DNA from 4 places in the Kocuria cellulosilytica genome. Region 4 is predicted to be linked to each of the others. Evidence: riboswitches for the same ligand, from Rfam matches in the RefSeq annotation. Region 4 holds a riboswitch; each other region holds the start of a gene.
The links. A riboswitch is a leader RNA that binds a small molecule or an ion and turns the genes downstream of it on or off. The one in region 4 is predicted to bind S-adenosylmethionine.
Positions count from the first base shown of each region.

Region 1: it holds a riboswitch for S-adenosylmethionine, as region 4 does, so the genes downstream of both, RCG67_RS14095 (acyl-CoA dehydrogenase family protein) here and RCG67_RS10760 (hypothetical protein) in region 4, are expected to answer to the same signal.
Region 2: it holds a riboswitch for S-adenosylmethionine, as region 4 does, so the genes downstream of both, RCG67_RS16095 (O-acetylhomoserine aminocarboxypropyltransferase/cysteine synthase family protein) here and RCG67_RS10760 (hypothetical protein) in region 4, are expected to answer to the same signal.
Region 3: it holds a riboswitch for S-adenosylmethionine, as region 4 does, so the genes downstream of both, RCG67_RS14805 (MetQ/NlpA family ABC transporter substrate-binding protein) here and RCG67_RS10760 (hypothetical protein) in region 4, are expected to answer to the same signal.

Region 1 covers NZ_JAVFWZ010000010.1:64,240-70,063, reverse strand. The annotation lists gene thiS (sulfur carrier protein ThiS) at 1-214, shown strand, start outside; gene RCG67_RS14105 (thiazole synthase) at 216-1,088, shown strand; gene moeB (molybdopterin-synthase adenylyltransferase MoeB) at 1,085-2,260, shown strand; SAM riboswitch class I at 2,417-2,511, shown strand; gene RCG67_RS14095 (acyl-CoA dehydrogenase family protein) at 2,615-3,928, shown strand; gene RCG67_RS14090 (MFS transporter) at 3,932-5,344, shown strand; gene RCG67_RS14085 (LLM class flavin-dependent oxidoreductase) at 5,341-5,824, shown strand, end outside.
Region 2 covers NZ_JAVFWZ010000014.1:33,451-39,274, reverse strand. The annotation lists gene RCG67_RS16100 (cystathionine gamma-synthase) at 1-686, opposite strand, end outside; gene RCG67_RS16095 (O-acetylhomoserine aminocarboxypropyltransferase/cysteine synthase family protein) at 695-2,023, opposite strand; SAM riboswitch class IV at 2,038-2,178, opposite strand; gene RCG67_RS16090 (Lrp/AsnC family transcriptional regulator) at 2,280-2,732, opposite strand; gene RCG67_RS16085 (thiamine pyrophosphate-dependent dehydrogenase E1 component subunit alpha) at 2,976-4,151, shown strand; gene RCG67_RS16080 (alpha-ketoacid dehydrogenase subunit beta) at 4,148-5,197, shown strand; gene RCG67_RS16075 (dihydrolipoamide acetyltransferase family protein) at 5,200-5,824, shown strand, end outside.
Region 3 covers NZ_JAVFWZ010000011.1:53,860-59,683, forward strand. The annotation lists gene RCG67_RS14795 (GlsB/YeaQ/YmgE family stress response membrane protein) at 175-444, shown strand; gene dxr (1-deoxy-D-xylulose-5-phosphate reductoisomerase) at 572-1,846, shown strand; SAM riboswitch class IV at 1,891-2,007, shown strand; gene RCG67_RS14805 (MetQ/NlpA family ABC transporter substrate-binding protein) at 2,108-3,001, shown strand; gene RCG67_RS14810 (methionine ABC transporter ATP-binding protein) at 2,998-4,077, shown strand; gene RCG67_RS14815 (methionine ABC transporter permease) at 4,134-4,733, shown strand; gene RCG67_RS14820 (M50 family metallopeptidase) at 4,930-5,824, shown strand, end outside.
Region 4 covers NZ_JAVFWZ010000006.1:106,511-112,334, forward strand. The annotation lists gene cspE (transcription antiterminator/RNA stability regulator CspE) at 194-400, shown strand; gene RCG67_RS10750 (hypothetical protein) at 707-895, shown strand; gene RCG67_RS10755 (hypothetical protein) at 1,005-1,301, opposite strand; SAM riboswitch class IV at 1,706-1,831, shown strand; gene RCG67_RS10760 (hypothetical protein) at 1,845-2,078, shown strand; gene RCG67_RS10765 (PIN domain-containing protein) at 2,090-2,485, shown strand; gene RCG67_RS10770 (glycosyltransferase family 4 protein) at 2,524-3,693, opposite strand; gene RCG67_RS10775 (cell division protein PerM) at 3,809-5,422, shown strand.

The DNA of each region.
Region 1 (5,824 bases), on a different contig from region 4:
GCCGCACACGGCGGCGGAGGACGCCACCGTCGTCGACCTCGTCGCCGAGACCGTCGGCCGCGCCCTGGGCCCGGACGGCGCCCCGCGGGACGGCGGCCGCCTCGGCGTCGCCGTGGCCGTGGACGCCGCGGTCGTCCCCCGCAGCCGCTGGGCCCGCACGCCCGTGGCCGAGGGCCAGGCCGTCGAGATCATCACCGCCGTCCAAGGAGGCTGACGTGACCCACCCGCACCCCCACCCCGTGCACGACCCGCTGGTGCTCGACGGCACGGAACTGTCCTCCCGGCTGATCATGGGCACCGGAGGCCTCAGCTCGCTGCACACCCTCGAGCAGGCGCTGCTGGCCTCCGGCACCGAGCTGACCACCGTGGCCCTGCGCCGCTACGCCCCCGGCCAGGGGGACTCGCTGTTCGCGATGCTCGAGCGCAACGACATCCGGATCCTGCCCAACACCGCCGGCTGCTACACCGCCCGGGACGCGCTGCTGACCGCGGAGCTCGGGCGGGAGGCGCTCGAGACCGACTGGGTCAAGCTCGAGGTCATCGCCGACGAGGACACACTGCTGCCCGACGTGGTGGAACTCCTCGACGCCACCGAGCAGCTCGTGGCCCGCGGCTTCGAGGTCTTCGCCTACACCTCGGACGACCCCGCCGTGGCCCGGCGCCTCGAGGACCTGGGCGCGGCGGCGGTGATGCCCCTGGGCGCCCCCATCGGCACGGGCCTGGGCATCCTCAACCCGCACAACATCGAGCTCATCGCCTCCCGAGCATCGGTGCCCGTGGTGCTCGACGCCGGGATCGGCACCGCCTCCGAGGCCGCCCTGGCCATGGAGCTGGGCTGCGACGCCGTGCTGCTCGCCAGCGCCGTCACCCGCGCCCAGGACCCGGTGGCGATGGCCACCGCGATGCGCCACGCCGTGCTCGCCGGCCGGCTCGCCGCCGGGGCCGGGCGCATCCCCGCCCGCCGCCACGCCCACGCGTCCTCGCCCATGGCCGGGCGGGTCGGCACGGACGCCCCCGACGACGGGCCCGCCGCCGGCCCGGCCGACGTCCCGCGCGGTGACTGGGCGCCCGTGGGGGAGCGGCCGTGAGCCCGCTGCCCCCGCTCGTGGCGCCCGGCCCCGAGCTGACCCGCGAGGAGCTCGAGCGCTACGCCCGGCACCTGACCCTGCCCGGGATCGGGCCGCTCGGCCAGCGGCGGCTGGGCCGCGCCCGCGTGCTCGTCGTCGGCGCCGGGGGACTGGGCGCCCCGGCCCTGCAGTACCTCGCGGCGGCGGGGGTGGGGACCATCGGGATCGTCGACGACGACGTCGTGTCGCTCTCCAACCTGCAGCGCCAGGTGGTGCACACCACCGCCGACGTCGGCCGGCCCAAGGCCGTCTCCGCCGCCGAGGCCGTCACAGCGCTCAACCCGCTGGTCGAGGTCCGCACCCATCCCGTCCGGCTGGACGCGGACAACGCCGTGGACATCGTCCGCGGGTACGACCTCGTCCTTGACGGCGCCGACAACTTCACGACCCGCTACGTGGTCAGCGACGCCGCCGCCCTGACCGGCACCCCCTGCGTGTGGGGCTCCATCCTGCGCTTCGAGGGTCAGGTCAGCGTCTTCTGGGCCGGGCACGGGCCCACCTACCGGGACCTCTACCCCGAGGCCCCGCCGGACGGCGAGGTGCCCAGCTGCGCCGAGGGCGGGGTCTTCGGCATGCTCCCCGCGACCATCGGCTCGGTCATGGTCACCGAGGCCGTCAAGCTGATCACCGGCACCGGGGAGCCCCTGCTCGGGCGGGTGCTGCTGCACGACGCGCTCGCCATGACCTGGCGCGAGATGCGGCTGGCCCCGGACCCGGACGCCGCCCCGGTCACCGCGGTGGCCCGGCCCGCCGCCGGCTGCGCACTGCCCGGGGCGGACCCCGCCGAGACCGTCGGGGCGGCCGAGCTGGCCCGGCTGCTCGAGCGCCGCTCCCGCGGCGAGGCGTCCTTCGCCCTGGTGGACGTGCGCGAGGACTGGGAGCGGGAGCTCGTGGCCATCGACGGCGCCGTGCCCGTGCCCCTGCAGGAGATCCTGGACCGCGGCGCGGACGCCCTGCCCTCGGAGGCCCGCGGCGCGGACCTCGTGCTGCACTGCAAGGCCGGGGCCCGCTCCGCGACCGCGCTCGCCGCGCTGCGGCCCTTCTACGCCGGGCGGGAGGAGCGGGTCCGTCACCTCGAGGGCGGGGTGCTCGCCTGGGTGGAGCAGGTGGCCCCGGACCAGCCGGTCTACTGAGGCGGTCCGCCGCGCTCTCCTCCTTCCCTGGGCGAACGACCGGGTCGGTACACCACTCCGGACGAGATGACCGTCTGTGACGTCGTCGTGACACCCGATGACGCGCACAGGTCATCGGCTGGCCCCGGACCCCGCTGGTCTGGTGCGATGTCGGACGTCCCATTCAGAGCGGCTGAGAGATCTGGCTCGACGACGCCGCAGCAACCCGCCCTCCTCCGGGGTCAGGGTGCTAAGGCCAGAACCGATGGAGATCCCGGATCGGCAGCCGGTCCCCGACGTCGGCGCCCGGCGCTGCCGTCACCGGGCCGGCCCTGGCGCGACCGGCCTCCTCGGTGCGACCGAGAGGACCACCGCATGACCCGCACCACGGTCGAGAGGACCGCTGTCCGTTCCCGCGCCGGCACGAACCCCGCCGCCGGCCTGCCCCGGGACTACGCCGGGCTCCAGGAGCACTTCCGGCCCCTGTTCGCGGAGATCGCCGCCGGCTCCCTGGACCGGGACCTCCAGCGCGTGCTGCCCCACGCGGAGGTCCGCCGGCTGGACCGGGCCGGCTTCGGCGCCCTGCGCGTCCCGGCGGCCCACGGCGGTCCGGAGGTCGGCCTCGAGGACTTCACCCGGCTGCTGGTCGACCTGGCCGAGGCCGACTCCAACATCGCCCACCTCTACCGCTCCCACTCCGGCTTCGTGGAGTCCCTGCGCTTCCTGCCCTCTGAGCTCCAGGAGGTCTGGTACCCGCGGGTGCTGGCCGGGGCCACCGTGGGCAACGCCTCCACGGAGAAGGGCGGCAACGCGCTCGGCACCCTGAACACCGTGCTGAGCCGGAGCGCCGCGGGCTGGGAGCTCACCGGCCGGAAGTACTACGCCACCGGCTCGGTCTTCTCCGACTACACCCGCGTCTCGGCCGCCCTGGACGGCCGGGACGGCCGCCGCTTCGCCGTCGTCCCCACGGACGCCGAGGGCGTCACGCTCGAGGACGACTGGGACGGCTTCGGGCAGAAGCTCACCGGCACCGGCACCGCGGTCTTCGACCGGGTGCGCGTCCCGGACGACGCCGTGCTGGACCGCACCGCCGGCAGCGCGGAGGCCGTCCACGAGGCCGCCTTCTTCCAGCTCGTGCTGCTGGCCGTCCTGGCCGGCATCGCCCGGGCCGCCCGGCGGGACGCCGTGGACACCATCGCCGCCCGCCGGCGGACCTTCAACACCGGGCTCGGCCTGCCGTTCCGCGACGACCCGCTGATCCAGGAGGCCACCGGCCGGATCTCCGCCAAGGCCTTCGCCGCCGAGGCCACCGTCCTGCACGCCGCCCGTGCCCTGGACGCCGGGATCGCCGCCGCCGCAGCGGCCGGCGCCGACCGGCCGGAGTTCACCGGGGCTCTCCCGGCGGCACTGCACGAGTCCGAGATCGCCGTGGAGCACGCCCAGGTCACCGTCCCGGAGCTGGCGCTCGGCGCGGCCCAGGACCTGTTCCTCACCGTGGGCGCCTCCGCCACGTCCACGGCCAAGGGGCTGGACCGGCACTGGCGCAACGCCCAGACCGTGGCCACCCACAACCCGATCGCCTTCCGTGCCCGCGCCCTCGGCGACTACCTCATCAACGGCACCCTGCCGGAGGGCCTGAACGCCATCGGCGACGCGAGGACCCCCGCCGACCGAACCCCAGGAGCCTGACCCATGAGCACCACGACCACGGCCGCCCCGGGACGCAGCAGCATCGTCCACGGCAAGAAGCGCGTCCTGGCCTCGGCCTTCGCCGGGACCACCATCGAGTGGTACGACTTCTACCTCTACGGCACCGCCGCCGCGCTGGTCTTCAACGTCCAGTTCTTCCCCATGGCCACCGAGCTCGGCGGCATCGTCGCGTCCTTCGCCACGCTCGCGGTCGGGGTGATCGCCCGGCCCCTGGGCGGGATCGTCGCCGGGCACCTGGGCGACCGGATCGGCCGCAAGGCCCTGCTGGTGGCCTCCCTGATGCTCATGGGCGTGGCCTCCACCCTGATCGGGCTGCTGCCGACCTACGAGGTGATCGGCTGGTGGGCCGTCGTCGGGCTCGTGGTCCTGCGCATCCTCCAGGGCCTGTCCGCCGGCGCCGAGTGGGGCGGCTCCGCGCTGCTGAGCGTGGAGCACTCACCGGCCCGGCACCGCGGGTTCTTCGGGTCCTTCACCCAGATCGGGTCCTCGGCCGGCATGCTGCTGGCCACCGGGGCGTTCTTCATCGTGCAGAACGTCATGAGCGAGGAGCAGTTCGCCGCCTACGGCTGGCGCATCCCCTTCCTGCTCTCGGCCCTGCTGGTGGCGATCGGCCTGTGGATCCGCCTCGGCGTGGCCGACGCCCCGGAGTTCCTGGCGCACCGGGCCTCCGGCAACGTGGCCACCGCGCCCCTGCGGGAGCTGCTGACCCACCACCGCCGCCCGCTGCTGGTCACGATCGGCCTGCGCCTGGCCCAGAACGCCGTCTACTACCTGGTGACGGTCTACATGCTGACCTACCTGCGGGACGTGCGCGGGGACAGCGCCGCGGGCGTGACCGCGGTGATGATCGCCTCGGCCATCGGCCTGTTCTCCACCCCTTTCTGGGGCTGGCTCTCCGACCGGGTGGGCCGCAAGGTCGTCTCGGTGACCGCCTACGCGGCGATCGGCGTCTTCGGCTGGGTGCTGTTCGCCTTCCTCGACACCGGTCCGCTCGCCCTGCTGCCGCTCGTGGTGATCCTGGGCATCAACCTCGTCCACGACGCGATCTACGGGCCGCAGGCGGCCTGGTTCGCCGAGCAGTTCCCGGTGCACGTGCGCTACTCGGGGGTGAGCTTCGGCTACCAGGTCGGCACCGTCCTGGGCGGCGGGCTGATGCCGATGATCGCCGCCCTGCTGTTCGCCGCCGGCGGGGGCACCCCGTGGCTGATCGCCGGCTACCTCTCCGGGCTGGCCGTGCTCTCGATCGTCGCCGCCCTGGCCGCGAAGGACCCCGCCCGCGAACAGCGCGGCACCGAGCTCACCGACCTGCACGACGTCCGCACCGTGCTCGGCGCGATCCGATCCGCCGACGCCGGGACCACCTCCGAGACCACCCCCGCGAGGAGCACCGTATGACCCGCCCCCTGCTGCTGAACGCCTTCGACATGATGGTGCCCGTGCACCAGTCACCGGGACTGTGGCGCCACCCCGAGGCCGGGGTCACGCAGTTCGACACGCTCGAGTACTGGACGTCCCTGGCCCGCACCCTCGAGGAGGGCGGCTTCGCCTCGCTGTTCCTGGCCGACATCCCGGGCGTCTACGACGTGTACGGCGGCGGGACCGAGGCCACCGCCCGCGGGGGAGTGCAGTACCCGCTGCTCGACCCGCTCGTCGCGGTGCCGGCGATGGCCGCGGCGACCGAGCGGCTCGGCTTCGGGGTGACCGCCTCGGTCACCTACGAGGCCCCCTACCTGCTGGCCCGCACCTTCGCGACCCTGGACCACTTCACCCGCGGCCGGGTGGCGTGGAACGTGGTCACCTCCTACCAGGACTCCGCCGCCCGGAACCTGGGCATGGACCGGCAGATCCCGCACGACGAGCGCTACGACCGCGCCG
Region 2 (5,824 bases), on a different contig from region 4:
CACTCGGCCGCCCCGACGACCACGGCGCCGCCGAGCACGTCGGAGTGCCCGCCGATGTACTTGGTGGTCGAGTGCACCACCGCGTGCGCGCCGAGCTCGAGGGGGTTCTGCAGGTACGGGGACGCGAAGGTGTTGTCGACGACGAGCAGCGCCCCGGCCTCCTCGGCCAGCCGCGCCCAGGCCGCGACGTCGGCGATGCCGAGCAGCGGGTTGGACGGCGTCTCGAGCCACAGCACCCGGGTGCTGCCGGGCCGCACGGCCGCGCGGACGGCATCGAGGTCGGTGCTGTCCACGGGCGTGGAGGCGATGTCCCACGGGGCGAGGACCCTGGTGATCAGCCGGTTGGTGCCGCCGTAGCCGTCGGCGCCGAGCACGATGTGGTCGCCGGGGCGCAGCACCGCGCGCAGCAGGGCGTCCTCGGCGGCGATCCCCGAGGCGAACGCGAAGCCGCGCTCCCCCCGCTCCAGGGCCGCGAGCTGCTCCTCGAAGCCGCTGCGGGTGGGGTTGGAGCCGCGGCTGTACTCGTGGCCGGCGCGCAGCACGTTGATCCCGTCCTGGGCGAACGTGGAGGTCTGGTAGATCGGCGGGATGACCGCCCCGGTCAGGGGGTCCGGCTCCTGCCCGGCGTGGACGGCGGTGGTCGTGAAGCCCCGGTGGCGGGTGCGGGCGTCGGTGGGGGGCGTCATGGCAGGGCTCACTTCCGGGTGGTCTGGACGGTGCTGACGACGGTGTCGAGGGCCTGGTCGAGGTCGGCGACGAGGTCCTGCGGGGACTCGAGGCCGACCGACAGCCGGATCGTGGTCCCGGCGATCCCCCCGGCCCGGCGCTGCTCGGGGGTCAGGCGGCAGTGCGTCATGGCCGCGGGGTGGGCCACGAGGCTGCGGGTGTCCCCCACGTTGGCGACCAGCTTGAACAGCCGCAGCGCGTCGATGAAGGGGCCCACGGCGGCGTCCGGGGCGGCGAGGTCGAAGGAGAACACGGAGCCGGTCCCGCGCGGGAAGTCCCGGGCCGCGATCCCGGCGCCGGGGTCCCCGGGCACGCCGGGGTGGTGGACGCGGGCGACGGCGGGGTGCCCGGCCAGGAACTCGGCCACCGCCAGGGCCGAGGCCGTGTGGCGGGCCACGCGCAGGTCGAGGGTCTCGGTGCCCTGCAGGATCTGCCCGGCGTTGAACGGGGAGAGCGTGGTGCCGAGGTCGTGCACGTACTTGGCGCGGACCAGGTGCAGGTAGGGGGCGGCCCCGGCGCACTTCTCGACGAGGCTGAGCCCGCCCCAGCGGGCGCGGGCCTGCGTGAACTGCGGCCACTTCTCCGGCCGCGCGGACCAGTCGAAGGTCCCGCCGTCCACGACCGCCCCGGCCAGCGCGTTGCCGTGCCCGCCCAGGAACTTGGTGGCCGAGTGCACCACGATGTCGGCGCCCTTCTCGAGCGGCCGGTACAGGGCCGGGGACGCGAGGGTGTTGTCGACGACGACGGGCACCCCGGCGGCCCGGGCGACGTCGGCGATGCCGGGCAGGTCCGGGAGGGTGGCCAGCGGATTGCCGATGGACTCCAGCAGGAACGCCCGGGTGTCGGGGCGCACGGCCGCGGCCCACGCCCCCGGGGCGGTGGGGTCCACGAAGGAGACCTCGATGCCGCAGTCCGCGAAGGTGTCGGTGAGCAGGTCCACGGTCCCGCCGTAGAGCTTCTCCGAGGCCACGAGGTGCTTGCCGGCGCCCTGCCCGAGCAGCGCGAGCAGCGCGACGGCCACCGCGGACTGCCCGGAGCCGGTGGCCACCGCGCCCGCGCCGCCCTCGAGGTCGCTGATCCGCTGCTCGAGCACCGCCACCGTGGGATTGCCGGTGCGCGTGTAGGTGAAGCCCGGCCGGGTCTGGGCGAACATCTGCCGGGCCGCCTCGTAGTCGGGGAACTCGAACGCCGCGGTCTGGTAGATCGGCACCGTCAGGGTGCGCTGGGCGACCTCGCCGTGGGTGCCCGCGTGGATCTGCCGGGTCGCGAGGTCGTGGTCGGTCACGGGGATGGACATGGCGCTGCTCCTGTGCCTTGCTCTTACCCGCACCGGACGGCCGCGGTCCCCGGTGGGGGCACGGAGGATGCAGGCCGCTTCTTCATCCGAACCACCCAATGAGCATGGGGTTGGTGCGTGACCCAGTCGGAGCTTCGCGGTCACGTCTCGTGAAGCTGGAACAACACTATGCGCAGAGGTAGTGACTGTCCCTCCGCGACCGAAGATGACGACCGTGACGGAACATGACGCCGGCGGTGCGCGCCGGGCCCGCGGCTCAGGCCCGGGTGTCGATGTCCTCGAAGATCAGGAACGTCTGGGTGTCCACCACCCCGGGCAGCTGCTGGATGTGCTCGAAGATCACCTGCCGCAGGTGCACGGTGTCCACGGCCCGCACGAGGAGCATGACGTCGAAGTTCCCGCCCACCAGGGCGATGTGGTGCACGGCGGGGATCGCCCGCAGCTGGGCGCACAGCTCCCGCCAGGTGTTCTGCTGGAGCTTGAGCGTCACATAGGCGGAGGCCTGCAGCCCCGCCCGCACCGGGTCGATCACGGTGCTGAAGCTCAGGATCACGCCCTCGTCCCGCAGCCGGTTGATCCGGGCGTAGGCGTGGGCGCGGGAGACGTGCACGGCCGCGGCGATCGCGGTGACCGACTGCCTCGCGTCCCGGGACAGCTCCGCGAGGATCTTCCGGTCGGTCTCGTCCAGGGACACGGGGGTCGAGGGCACGGCGGGCTCCTTCGGGGTGGGTGGGTCGCGGGGTCCGTCAGCGCGCCGGACGAATGCGTGTGCTCCACGCCACACTAGAACATTTCGTCCACACTGTCTGCGCTGTCTGTCTCAGTCTTCTGCACTTTCCGGCCTCTCTGGATACGAAGCATGTCCAGTTCGCATACTGGGGAGACAGAGTTGCACCAGCCTTCCTGCCTCCCCGGGCCCGTGCGCGGACCGGGGACCGACCGAGGGGACACCATGAGCCAGACCGTCGAGACCCCCGAGGACCCGATCCTCCGGGCCTCCCAGACCTTCGGCATCACGCCGGAGCAGTACATGCTCCCGGCCCGCGGCGAGATCCGCATGGTCGATCCGAGCGGGCGGCTGCTCGCCCCCGAGGAGCAGGGCACCGGCCCCGGCCACGAGTACCCGCTGCCCGACCGGGACGTGCTGCTGGACGCCTACGAGAAGCTGGTGGTGGGCCGGCGGGTCAACGACCAGAACTCCGCGCTGGTCCGGCAGGGCCGCATGGCCGTCTACCCGTCCAGCCACGGCCAGGAGGCCTGCCAGGTGGCGGCCGCCCTGTGCCTCGAGGAGGGCGACTGGCTGTTCCCCACCTACCGGGACACCGTGGCGGTCATGACCAAGGGCGTGGACCCCCTGCAGGTCATGGCGATCTTCCGCGGCGAGTGGCACGGCGGCTACGACCCGTACGAGCACTGCGTGGGCATCCAGTCCACGCCGCTGACCACCCAGCTGCTGCACGCGGTGGGCGTGGCCCACGCCGCGAAGCTGCGCGGCGAGGACACCGTGGTCCTGGCGATGTGCGGGGACGGCGCCACCAGCGAGGGCGACTTCCACGAGGCCCTGAACTTCGCGGCCGTGTTCAAGCTGCCGGTCGTGTTCTTCGTGCAGAACAACGGCTACGCGATCTCGGTGCCCCTGTCCCAGCAGTCCGCGGCCCCCAGCCTCGCGCACAAGGCGGTCGGCTACGGCATGGCCGGCGAGCGCGTGGACGGCAACGACCTCGTGGCGCTGCTCGCCACGCTGCGCCGCGCCGTGGACCTGGCGCGCTCCGAGTCCGAGCCGCTCCTCGTCGAGGCGCACACCTACCGCATGCAGGCGCACACCAACGCCGACGACGCCACGCGCTACCGCGACGACGCCGAGGTGCAGGAGTGGATCGCCAAGGACCCGGTCACCCGGATGCGGGCCTGGCTCGGCGCCGAGGGCGTGCTGGACGACGCGGCCGAGCAGCGCATCGCCGCGGCCGCCGAGGACGTCGCCACGACGCTGCGCGACGGCATGAACGCCGACGTGGAGATCGACCCGCTCGAGCTGTTCCGCCACGTCTACACCGAGCAGACCCCGCAGCTCGCCGAGCAGGAGCAGTTCCTGGCCGCCGAGCTCGCCCGAGAGGAGACCGGACAGTGAGCACCCTCGAAGCCCCCGCGCCGTCCGGCGAGGCCCCGGCGGTCAAGCCGGCCACCTTCGCCCAGGCGCTCAACACCGCCCTGGCGGACGCCCTGGCCGCCGACGACGGCGTCGTCGTCTTCGGCGAGGACGTCGGCACCCTCGGCGGCGTCTTCCGCATCACCGACGGGCTGACGCAGCGCTTCGGCCGCACCCGCTGCTTCGACACCCCGCTGGCCGAGTCCGGGATCGCCGGCATGGCCGTGGGCATGGCGATGAACCGCATGCGCCCCGTGATCGAGATGCAGTTCGACGCCTTCGCCTACCCCGCCTTCGAGCAGGTCGCCTCGCACATCGCGAAGATGCACAACCGCACCCGCGGCGCCGTGCGCCTGCCCATCGTCATCCGCATCCCCTACGCCGGGGGCATCGGCGGCGTGGAGCACCACTGCGACTCCTCCGAGGCCTACTACGCCCACACCCCGGGCCTGAAGGTCTTCACCCCCGCCACGGTCGAGGACGCCTACCTCATGCTGCGCGAGGCGATCGACTCCGACGACCCCGTCGTGTTCTTCGAGCCCAAGAAGCTCTACTGGTCCAAGGCGCCCGTGGACCTGGCCGAGCTGAGGGACCGCTACGAGAACCGGGCCCCCGAGCGCCGGGAGGGCCGCGCCGTGGTCGCCCGCGCCGGCGAGGACGCCACGCTCCTGGCCTACGGGCCGTCCGTGCCGACCGCCCTGGCGGCCGCGGCGACCGCCGCCGCCGAGGGCCGCTCGCTCGAGGTCGTGGACCTGCGCAGCATCGTCCCGTTCGACGACGAGACGGTCGCCGCGTCGGTGCGCAGGACCGGGCGCGTGGTGGTCGTGGCCGAGGCGCCGGGCTTCGCGTCCGTGGCGGCCGAGATCGTGGCCCGCGTCCAGGAGCGCTGCTTCCACTCCCTGGCCGCGCCCGTGCGCCGCGTGACCGGGTTCGACATCCCGTACCCGGCGCCCAAGCTCGAGGAGCACTACCTGCCGAGCGTCGACCGCATCCTCGACGCCGTGGACGACCTGCAGTGGGAGGACTGACCATGACCGTGAAGACGTTCACCCTGCCGGATCTCGGCGAGGGACTGACCGAGGCCGAGCTCGTGAGCTGGCTCGTCCGGGTGGGCGACACCGTCGCCGTGGACCAGCCGATCGCCGAGGTGGAGACCGCCAAGTCCGCCGTGGAGGTGCCGTGCCCCTTCGCGGGGACCGTGCACCAGCTGCACGGCGACTCCGGGCAGACCCTCGACGTGGGGGCACCGCTGATCTCCGTGGACACCGGGGACCGGGACGGGACCCCCGCCCCGCAGGGCGGCGGCCCCAAGGGCGGGCAGTCCTACCGGGAGGAGGAGCGCGCCGGGGCGGACCCCGCGGCGGCCGCCGGGGCCTCCGACGACGACGCCGGGTCGGGCAGCGTGCTCATCGGCTACGGCACGCCGGCCGGCGGCGCGGCCGGGCGCCGGCGCCGGCCGAAGCGGGCCGGGTCCGCGGGCGGGCCGGCCGCCGCGGCGCAGGGAGCGGCGCAGGCCGCGGCCGCGGACGCCGCCCACGACGCGATGGCCTCGGCCCCGCGGCTGGCGCCCACGGTCGTCTCGCCGATCGTGCGCAAGCTCGCCAAGGACCGCGGGATCGACATCTCCACCGTGCGCGGCTCCGGACCCGGCGGTC
Region 3 (5,824 bases), on a different contig from region 4:
CCGGCTTCGGGCGGGCCGGTCCGTGTTCGGCGGACACGCGCGTATTCACTGAAGTAAAAAGACAGGAGGCTGAGCGTCCGCTAGGGTTGGCGACGAAGCCGGCTCAGGGTATTCCTGGGGAACTCGCCGGTTGCTTACAATGAAAGTCCCTCCCGGGACGGATAAGGAGCAATCATGGGAATCATCAGCTGGATCGTCCTCGGCCTCATCGCCGGTGCTCTCGCCAAGCTCATCATGCCGGGCAACCAGGGCGGCGGCATTCTCGTCACCATGGTCCTCGGCATCGTCGGGGCCCTCCTCGGAGGCTTCCTGGGGTCGCTGATCGGCATCGGCGACCTGGAGTCCGTGTTCGACATCGGCACCATCATCACCGCCGTCGTGGGAGCGCTCATCGTGCTCTTCATCTGGGGCGCGGTCACCGGCCGCAAGGGCCGCACGCACTGACCCGGTCCCACCGGTCCACGAGGCCCCGTCCACCGTTCCCGGTGGACGGGGCCTCGTGGCGTCCGCGCCGGGACCGGCATCCGCGTCCGGGGCGGGCCCGCGGGGGGATCCGGGGGATACTGGGGCCATGACGCCCCCCGCCTCCTCGCCCCGCACCCGGCAGACGCCCGAGCTGGCGGCCCTGGTCGCCGCCGGTCCCCGCAGGATCAGCGTCCTCGGCTCGACCGGCTCGATCGGCACCCAGGCCCTCGACGTCGTGCGGGCGGCCCGCGAACTCGAGGGCCGGGCCCCGTTCACCGTGGTCGCCCTCGCCGCCGGGCGGAACCACCTCGAGCTGCTGGCCGAACAGGCCGTCGAGACCCGCGCCGCGCTCGTGGCCACGAGCGGCACCGGCCAGGACGCCGCCCGGCTGGCCCGGCTGATCGCGGAGCGGGCCGCGGCCGCCGGGATGGGGGACTACCGCCCCGAGATCGAGCACGGGCCCGCCGCGGCGTCGGCGGCCGCCGCCCACCCCGGCGCGGACCTGGTCCTCAACGGCATCACCGGCTCCATCGGGCTCGCGCCCACGCTGGCGGCGCTGCGGGCCGGGCACAAGCTCGCGCTGGCGAACAAGGAGTCGCTGATCGCCGGCGGCGCCCTCGTCAAGGCCGCCGCGGTGGCCACCGGGGACCCCGACGCGCTGATCCCCGTGGACTCCGAGCACTCGGCGCTCGCGCAGGCGCTGCGCGGCGGCTCCGCCGGGGAGGTGGACCGGCTCGTGCTGACGGCCTCGGGCGGGCCGTTCCGCGGCCGGTCCCGGGCGGAGCTCGAGGCGGTCACGCCGCAGGACGCGCTGCGCCACCCCACGTGGGACATGGGCCTGATGGTGACGACCAACTCGGCGTCCATGGTGAACAAGGCCCTCGAGGTGCTCGAGGCCCACCTGCTCTTCGACGTCCCCCTCGAGCGGATCGACGTGGTGGTCCACCCCCAGTCGGTGGTCCACTCCATGGTCCAGTTCGTGGACGGCTCCACCCTCGCCCAGGCCTCGCCCCCGGACATGCGCCTGCCCATCGCCCTCGGCCTGGCCTGGCCCCACCGGGTGCCCGGGGCCGCCCCGGCGTGCGACTGGACGCGCGCCACCGAGTGGACCTTCGAGCCCCTGGACCCCGTGGCGTTCCCGGCCGTCGAGCTGATCAAGGCGGCGGGGGAGCGGGGCGGGACCTTCCCCGCGGTGTTCAACGCGGCCAACGAGGAGGCCGTGCACGCCTTCCACGACGGCCGCATCCGCTTCCCGGCCATCGTGGACACGGTCGAGGCGGTGCTGGACGGGCACGACGACGGCGGCCCGCTCGAGCTCGAGGCCGTCCTGGCGGCCGAGCACTGGGCCCGCCGCCGGGCCCGCGAGGTCCTCGCCCGCTGACCCGGCCCGCGGGCCACGGCGCGTCCGTGCTAGTCTGTCGGCCGGATGACGAGTCCCAGCACGAAGCCCTGGCTGGCTGGGCGGCAACCCTCTCCCGTAGTGGGGTGCCCCAGGTGAACCATCCGGCCACGGCCGACGACGGCCGGCGGCAAGTACGGCTCGACGCCTCCCGCGCCCTTCCGCGCGCCGATCGGCCGACGCCGCCGGATCCCGGCCCTGGTGGACACCTCCGACACCTACGGACCCACGGAAAGGCACCACATGCGATCGCAGCGCCTCCCCTTCCTCGCCCTGGCCACCACCCTCGGCCTCGCCCTCACCGCCTGCGGCGGCTCCGCGGGGGAGTCCTCCGGCGAGGGCGTCCTCGCCGACGACAAGGTCACCATCGGTGTCGTGGGCACCGACCCGACCCACGACGCCCTCAAGCAGCTGGCCGAGGAGCAGGGCATCACCGTCGAGTACGTCGACTTCTCCGACTACAACCAGCCGAACCCCGCCAACGAGTCCGGCGACGTGGAGATGACCTGGTTCCAGCACATCCCGTTCCTCGCCGACTACAACAACTCCGCGGGGGGCTCGATCACCCCGGTCGGCTCGACCTCGATCTACCCGCTGGGCCTGTACTCCAACCAGTACGACTCCGTGGAGCAGTTCCAGGAGGGCGACGAGATCGCGGTGCCCAACGACGCCGTGAACCTCTCCCGCGCGCTGCTCGTGCTCGAGGCCGCCGGGCTGGTCGAGCTGACCTCCGACACCCTCATCCCCACCGAGCTCGACGTCGACACCGAGGCCTCGACGGTGACGGTCACCCCGGTCTCCGCGGAGCAGACGGTGCTCTCGCTCGACTCGGTGGCCGGCTCGGTCATCAACAACGACTTCCTCTCCCGGGCGGACATCGACCCGAAGTCCGCGCTCGCCCAGGACGACCCCGACGCCGAGGGCTCCCGCGCCTACGTCAACCTGTTCACCACGACCGAGGAGCTCGCCGACGACGAGACCCTCCGGCAGGTGGCCGACCTCTACCACGAGCAGCCCGTGCTCGACGCCGAGATGACGGAGACCAAGGACACCGCCGTCCCGCTGCAGCTGGAGCAGCAGGAGCTGCAGGAGTTGACGGAGCGCTACCAGCAGGAGCTCAAGGACCAGGAGCAGTGAGCGCGGCGGTCCCCACCGGGCCGTCCGCACCCGGGCGCCCGGACGAGGTGCTCGTGCGCTTCAGCAACGTCTCCAAGACCTTCCGCACCGGCTCCGGCCGGGCGGCGCGCGAGGTGGTGGCGGTCGACGACGTCAGCCTCGACGTCCGCCGCGGCGAGATCTTCGGCGTGATCGGCTACTCCGGGGCGGGCAAGTCCACCCTCGTGCGCCTGATCAACGGGCTCGAGCCCATCACCTCCGGCTCCCTGACCGTGGAGGGCTTCGAGGTGGCCGGCCGGCGCGAGACCGAGCTGGCGCCGGTGCGGCAGGAGATCGGCATGATCTTCCAGCAGTTCAACCTCTTCACCTCCCGCACCGTCGCCGGCAACGTCGAGTACCCGCTCAAGCGGGCCGGCTGGCCGAAGGAGAAGCGCCGGGCGCGGGTGGCCGAGCTGCTCGAGTTCGTGGGCCTGGCCGCGCGCGCCGGCAACTACCCGGAGCAGCTCTCCGGCGGGCAGAAGCAGCGCGTGGGCATCGCCCGCGCCCTGGCGACCAGCCCGAAGCTGCTCCTGGCCGACGAGTCGACGAGCGCCCTCGACCCGGAGACCACGCAGGAGGTGCTGCAGGTGCTGCAGCGGGTCAACCGGGAGCTGGGCATCACCATCGTGATCATCACCCACGAGATGGACGTGGTCCGGGCGATCGCGGACCGCGTGGCCGTGATGCAGGACGGGAAGGTCGTGGAGCACGGCTCGACCGTGGACATCTTCGCCCGGCCCCGCACCGAGACCGCCCACCGCTTCGTCTCCTCCGTCCTGCACTCGGAGCCCGACGCCCGCGAGGTGGAGCGGCTGCGCCGCGCCCACCGCGGGCGCCTGGTGATCGTCGACGTCGGCGACGGCGTGGACATCGGCGGGGTGCTCTCCGACGGCGCCGCCCGCGGGGTCCGCTTCACCATCGCCTACGGCGGGATCAGCGTGCTCCAGGAGCAGTCCTTCGGGTCCCTGACCTTCGAGCTGACGGGCGAGGACACGGCCGTGCAGGCCGTGGTCGACGAGATGTCCCGCATCACGACCCTGAGAGAGGTGGCCGCGTGAACGACTGGTCCGTCCTGGGACCCGAGCTGCTGGCCGCGCTCGGGGAGACCCTGTACATGGTGGCCGTCACGCTGCTGCTCGCCGGCCTGCTCGGCCTGCTCGTGGGCGTGGGCCTCTACGTCACCCGCCGCGGCAACATCCTGGAGAACCGCGCGGTCCACGAGGGCCTCAACCTCGTGGTGAACTTCGTCCGGCCGATCCCGTTCATCATCCTGCTGGCCGCGCTCGGACCGGTGACCCAGGACGTCGTCGGCACCCGGCTCGGGCCCAACGCGGCGATCTTCGCGATGACGATCGGCGCGATGTTCGCCGTGGCACGGATCGTCGAGCAGAACCTCATGAGCGTGGACCCCGGTGTCGTCGAGGCGGCCCGCTCGATGGGCGTCTCCCGCGGCAGGATCATCACCACGGTGATCCTGCCCGAGGCGCTGGGGCCCCTGGTGCTCGGCTACACCTTCCTGGTCATCGGCATCACGGACATGTCCGCGATGGCCGGGGCCATCGGCGCCGGCGGCCTGGGCGACTTCGCCCTGCGGCTCGGCTACCAGCGGTTCAACGACGAGGTCACGTGGGCGGCGGTCGCCGTCATCGTGGTCCTGGTCCAGCTCGTGCAGGTGGTGGGCAACCGGCTGGCCCGCCGGATCCTGCGCCGCTGAGGCGCCCCCCCCGGACACCCCGCGACGGCCGGTGCGTCTCCTCCCGGGAGGCGCACCGGCCGTCGTCGTGGCCCGGTGCGCCTGCCACCCGCCGTCCAGGATGGTGGTGCAGACTGGTCCTCGCCGTGCCGCGCGCACGGCCCCGCCGTCCCCGGCGCCCGTCGGGGACCCTCGACGATCCCGGGAGGTCCGACGGATGGGCGTCGTGCTGTTCCTCGTGGGCGTGCTGCTGGCCGCGGTCGCCATCGCGGTCTCCATCGCCCTCCACGAGATCGGCCACCTGGTGCCGGCCAAGCTCTTCGGCGTGCGCGTCACGCAGTACATGGTCGGCTTCGGGCGCACCCTGTTCTCCCGCCGCCGGGGCGAGACGGAGTACGGGCTCAAGGCGGTCCCGCTGGGCGGCTACATCTCCATGGTGGGCATGTACCCGCCGGCGCGCGCCGGCGCGACGGCCCGGGTCTCGAGCACCGGCGTGTTCCAGCAGCTGGCGGCCGAGGCCCGCGGCGCCGCGGGCGGGCTCGCTCCCGGGGACGAGGAGCGCGCGTTCTACCGTCTGCCGGTGGGGAAGCGGATCGTGATCATGCTCGGCGGCCCGGTGATGAACCTGCTGCTCGGGGCCCTGTGCCTCGCCGTGCTGCTCTCCGGCTTCGGGACCGCGGCGCCCACCACCACGGTCGCGTGGGTCTCCGAGTGCGTGGTGGCCGCCGAGCGCCAGGCCGCCGGGCAGGCCGAGTGCCGCCCGGAGGACCCCCAGGCCCCCGCGAACGCCGCCGGGCTGCGCCCCGGGGACGTCGTCACCGCCGTCGACGGCGCCCCGGTCGCCTCCTGGGACGAGCTCACGGGCCGCATCCGCGACCGGGCCGGGGAGCGGATCCCGGTGCTGGTCGAGCGGGACGGACGGACCGTGACCACCGAGCTCACCCCGATCCTGTCGTCGCGTCCCGTGCTGGACGACTCCGGCGCCGCGGTGACCGGCGAGGACGGCGCCCCCCGCTACGAGCGGGTCGGCTTCATCGGCATCAGCCCGACCACCGAGCCCGTCCGGCAGCCGCTGACCGCGGTGCCCCCCGCGGTGCTCGACGGCCTGCAGC
Region 4 (5,824 bases):
GGCGCCGCCCCGCTGGTGCGGTGCCGGAACTCGTGTAGAGTGGTCCGCAGTTGTTGAGGTTCGTTTTTGTCTTTCAAGCAGTTCGGCCCACTCGGGTGCAGCAGTTTTTCTGAGAAGACGTTTTCCATGCATCACAACTGTCGTGTTTCTCGAACGTCGGGAAACGTTCATCTCATGAAGGATCAGGTCTCCCATGACTACCGGTATCGTCAAGTGGTTCAACGCTGACAAGGGCTTCGGCTTCATCACCCCCGAGGACGGCTCCAAGGACGTCTTCGCCCACTTCTCCGCGATCAACTCGAACGGCTTCCGCTCGCTGAACGAGAACGACCGCGTCGAGTTCGAGACCCAGGACGGCCCCAAGGGCCCCCAGGCCGCGAACATCAACGTCATCTCCTAAGGATCCTCCACGGGCCCCGGCCCGTCGATCCTCCAGAACCGCCGTCGGGCTCCGCCCGGTGGCGGTTCTGTCGTCGTGGCCGACGTGCATCGAATCCCACGGTGCCGACCGCCGACGTCCCGCGTCCCCAGGGCTGAACGCCGCCGTCCCGCGTCCCCAGTGCTGAACGCCACCGTCCCGTGCCACCAGCGCTGAACGCCGCCGTCCCGCGTCCCCAGTGCTGAACGCCATCGTCCGCCGTCCCACGACGTCCCCCTCGTGCCCACGGGCAGGGGACGGGGGACGAGAGCACCCGGAGGTCCTGCCATGACCGCACCCGATCCGTTCCCCGCGGCGGAGGAGCCGGAGGACCCCTTCGTGCTGAACCGGATCACCGACGCGGAGCTGGAGGTCTCCGTGCCCTTCGAGGTCGAGGCCTCCGAGTGGGAGTTCGACGGCTCCGCCGACGAGGCCGGAGGCGGCTGGGGCTCCGCGGGGGACTACGGCCTCGAGTGAGCGCTCCCCGGCCCGCGACCCGGGCCGGCCCGGAGCGGGCTGCGGGCGGCGCGCACGACGGAGGCCGCAGCCCGATGGGCTGCGGCCTCCGTCGTGTCCTGCCCGCCGGCTACGCCGACAGCGGGAGGGTCGAGGGGTGGAGCTTGAAGAACGGGTGCCGTCCGGTCGTCGCGAGGGCTCCGGGAACGAGGAGCTGGCGGTACTTGGCGCACCATTGCGCGGTTCCCTCCGTGTGCTCCGCCGCGGCGGCGAGGTCGTCGGCCTCAGGGCTCAGGTACTCCTGCACGTCCCCGTCGGTCGACGTGAGCCGGACGAGGTGCAGATCGGGGAGGGCGGTGACGGTCACGTCGATCCACTCCTCGCGCTGGTCGGTGGTGATGGCTGATCTTTCTTCGGACATGGTCATGTTTTCTCCTGACGTTCTTGCAGGCATCCGATGGCGTTGCCCGCCGCTTCGTCATCCGATCCACCCGGGAACATCGGGTTGGCGCGCAGCGGGTCGGAGCCCCTCCGCGGGTTCGCCGGGGATCGCACGATCTCCGGCCGAGCACGCGGACGCCGCATCTCGAGAAGCAGATCCAGGCTACCCCGGAGCTCCGACACCTCGACAAGCGCGTCGTGAGTTGTGTCACTGAAACGTAATGCTCGGGCTCGTCGTCGGCGCCGTCGCCGGTGTTCCGCGCCCATTCCAGCGCAGCGATGTGTCCCCGAGATGTCGGAACGGTGACGCCCCGGGGAAGAACCGCGCACAGCGGGCCGGCCCGGGGCGCGGCCCGGGCGCCGCCGGGCGATGTGGTTCAATGGAGTCAGCTTCAAGAGACCCGGTCGGCAAGCTCCGACTTGACCGGGCACCAACCCCATGTTCACGGGTGGTTCGGATGACGAAGCGGCTCGCGTCGCCGCCACGGCGGTACCCGGTGCGAGCAAGAGCGCACGAAGGATCCCGGCCATGCCCGACCCCCGCACCCCCGTCCCCGCCGTCCGCACGGGCGCGCCGCCCGGCTCCTCCCCGGGCGTCCCGGCCGGACGGGACCCGTCCCCGGTCGAGCCCGCCGCCGGCGTCCCGGCCATCAGCGCCTCCGCCATGAGCGTCGATGACTACGCCCGTGCGGTGCAGGCCCGCACCGAGTTCGTGGACTTCCTGCTGGCCCCGGCCCGCGGCGAGCTCGCCGCCGCCGCCTGAGGACCGGCGCCGTGGACCTGCTCCTGGACCGTTCCGTGCTGCTCGGGGTGCGCACCCCGGAGCGCTGCCCCGAGCTGGCCGGGGTCCTGCGCCGGCAGGGTCACCGGCGGCTGTTCGTGCCCGCCACGGTGCTCGGCGAGCTGCTCGCCGAGCGGCCCGACGAGACGCTGTGGGCGGAGCAGCTCGAGCTGCGCTTCCCGGGCCGGGTGCTGCCGGTGGACGCCGCCGTGGCCCGGGCGTGGGGCGCACTGGCGGCGCGGGCGGCGGCCGACCCGCTCGCCGGCCTCACCGCGGCCACGGCCCTGGTGCACGGGCTGACCGTGCTGACCGCGGAGCCCGGGCGGTACGCCGGCACGGGGACGTCCGTCCTGGACGCGTCCCCGGCCCCGCGCCAGTCCTCGCGGTAGCCCCGCGCCAGTCCGCGCGGCAGCCCTCGCGGTGGCCCTCAGGCGGCCCGGCGGCGGCGCGGACCGCGCTCGGGCACCGAGAGCTCCACGGCGTGCTCGTAGTGCTCGAGCAGCTGCCCGACCAGCACGTCCCACGTCCGGCCCTGGACCGCCGCGTGCGCGGCGGCGCCGAACGCGGCCCGCTTCGCCTCGTCGCCCAGGAGGTCGGCCACGTGCCCCCGCAGCGCTCCGAGGTCCCCCGGGGGATAGAGCCAGCCGGTGCGGGACCGGTCCACGAGGTCGAGGGGCCCGCCCTTACCGGTCGCGACGACCGGCACCCCGGAGGCCATGGCCTCCTGGATCGTCTGGCAGAACGTCTCGAACTCGCCGGGATGGACGAACACGTCGAAGGACGCCATGATGCGGGCGAGCTCCGCGCCGCTGCGCCGCCCGGTGAAGTGGGCCTGCGGGAGCCGGCGGCGCAGGGCGTCCTCCTCCGGGCCCGAGCCCACGACCACGAGGCGCGTGCCGGGCAGGTCGGCGACCGCGGCGAGGTCCTCGACCTGCTTCTCCGGGGCGATCCGGCCCACGTAGCCGACGATCCGCCGGCCGCCGCCGACCTCCTCCCGCCACTGCTCGTCCCGGTGCCGGGGGCTGAAGCGGGTGGTGTCCACCCCGCGCCGCCACACGTGCACGTCCCGGACGCCGTGCTCGGTGAGCTGCCGGACGGCCGAGGTGGACGGCGCGAGCGTGAGCGTCGCGAGGTTGTGCATGGAGCGCACGTGCCCCCACAGGAGCTGCTCGAGGAACGGTGCCCCGTACTTGGCCGCGTAGCCGGGCACGTCCGTCTGGTAGACCGCCACGCACGGCACCCCGAGCTGCTGGGCCGCCACGATCGCCCGGCGGCCCAGCACGAACGGGGAGGCCACGTGGACCACGTCCGGCCGGAAGCGCTCGAGCTGCCGGCGCACCCGCGCCACGGTCCCCCCGGCCACGCGCACCGCCGGATAGCCGGTGAGCGGCACGGCGGGCAGCCGGTGCACCGGCACCCCGTCGAGGTCCTCGACGGCGTCCTCGGCGGGGAGCCCGAGCGGAGGAGGACCGTAGGAGGGCGCCACGACGGCGACGTCGTGGCCTCCGGCGACCAGCTGCTCGACGACCCGCAGCACCGAGTGGGTGACTCCGTTCAGATGGGGGAGGAACTGTTCGGCGACCACGGCGACTCTCATGGGCCCGAGCCTGCCCGGGCCGGGCGACCGGACGGGAAGCGGCGCGTGGCCCGCCGGTGAAGGCGCCGTGAAGCCTCTGCCGGGGCGCCGCGCGGGCGTGGGAAGATGGTCGGTGATGAACTCCCATGGCTCCTCTTCCCCCGCCGCACGCCCCGACCGCAAGGGCGTGCCCATGCCGCTGTGGCTGCAGGGCGTGCTGGAACTCGGCTCCGTGGCCGTGGTGTCCTACCTGCTGGTCCTGCTGACCGTCCTCATGGTGTGGCTCGCCGACGGCTTCGACACCCTCGGGCTGACCGGGGGGATCGTGCTCTCCGGCCACGTGTGGCTGCTCGCCCACCTCACGCCCCTCCAGGTGGCCCTCGACCCGGGAGCGGGACTGCCCGCGACCACCGGGACGCTCAACCTCGTCCCCCTGGGGCTGACCGTCGTCCCGTTCGCGCTCGCCTGGCACGCCGGGCGGCGGCTGGCGCGGGCCTGCTGGGAGGGCCAGTTCTGGCAGCCGTACCTCAGCGGCCTCGCCGCCTACTCCGCGCTCGGCGCCGCGGCGGCGCTGCTGTTCACCGGGGCGCAGGTCTCGGCGAGCCCGGCCGCGGCGGCCGTCTTCCCGCTCGTGCCCGTGGCCCTGGGCGGGTTCGTGGGCGCGTACCGGGCCTCCCGGTCCCTGCCGGGGCTGATCGGCGTCAACGCCGCCGCGTGGGTGGAGCGCACGAGCCAGTACTCCCGCTGGGCCGGGTCCTACGTCTGGGCGGTGCTGCGCGCCGGCTTCGTCGCGGCCGTCGCCGGGGTCGGCGCCGGGGCGGCCCTGCTCGCCGCCGCCCTGTTCTGGAACTGGAACGACGTGGTGGGCGTCTACCAGCGGCTCGGCACCGGCGTGCCGGGGGACACCGCGCTGACCGGGCTGCAGCTCGGCTACCTGCCCAATCTCGCGGTCTACGCCCTGTCCTGGGCCACGGGCGCGGGCTTCGACCTCGGCTCCGGCACCCACGCCTCCCCGCTGGGCACCGACCCCGGGCCCGTGCCGCTGCTCCCGGCGCTCGCCGCGCTGCCGCCCGAGGAGCTCCCGGCCGGCGCGCTGGGAGTGGTCGTGCTGCCGGTCCTGGCCGGCGTCCTCGCCGGCTGGTGGTTCCTGCGCGAGGGCGAGAACCACCTGGACGACTGGATGGCGCTGCGGCTGCCCGCCCGCTGGATCACGTACCCGGTCTCGACGCTGCTGACCGGGGTGCTCGTGGGCGCGGTCGCGGGCGTGCTGGTGATGCTGCTGAGCTGGCTGGCGCACGGCTCGCTGGGGCTCGGCCGGCTCACGGACGTGGGGCCCGACGGCCCCGCCGTCCTGCTGCTGTTCGGCGCCGAGGTGGCCGTCGGGACCGCGGTCGGCTACGTCCTGGGACCGTGGCTCGAGCACGAGCCGCCGTTCGCCCCGCCCCGCGACGAGGAGGACGGGGAGGACCGCACGCCCGCCGGCCGGCGCGAGGCGCGGCGGCGGCACCGGGAGGAGGCCGCGGCCCGGCGCGCGATGCGCTCGGCGGGCCGGCGGGGCCCGCGGACCGCGCCGGGGGCCGACCGGGACGGGGCGGAGCGCGCCGGCACGGGCCCGTGGGCGGCTCAGGGGCGGGCCGGGGCGGGGTCCGGTCCCGCGGAGGCGTTCGACGTCGACGCGGTCGACGTGGACGCGGTCGAGGCGCCCGCCGCGTCGTCCGACGCCGGCGCGCCCGGGTCGCCGGAGAGATAGCTCCAGATCCCGTCCTCGAGCTCCTGCTGGCACTGCGCCTCCCCGGAGAGGGTGAGGGTGCCGGCGACGCACTCCTGGTAGGCCTCGGCCACGGGCCACAGCGCCAGGCGCGCCCCGCCGGTGAGCAGGCTCAGCGAGCCCAGCACGATCGCGGCGACCGCGCTCACCACCAGCAGCCGGCGCCGGTCCGCCCCGCGGGAGCGCACGAGGGCCGCGATGCCCAGCCCGATCCCGGCGGCCGCGAGCACGACCCCCGCCACGGTCGGCCACAGCCCGGAGCCGACGAGCACCAGGGCCACCGCCGCGCACACGAGCGCACCTCCTGCGGTACGGGTCGCGGTGGCGCGTCGTGCGTCCGCAGGGGCTGCCTCGGGACTCGGGCGGGGAGGGGTCATGCCTTTC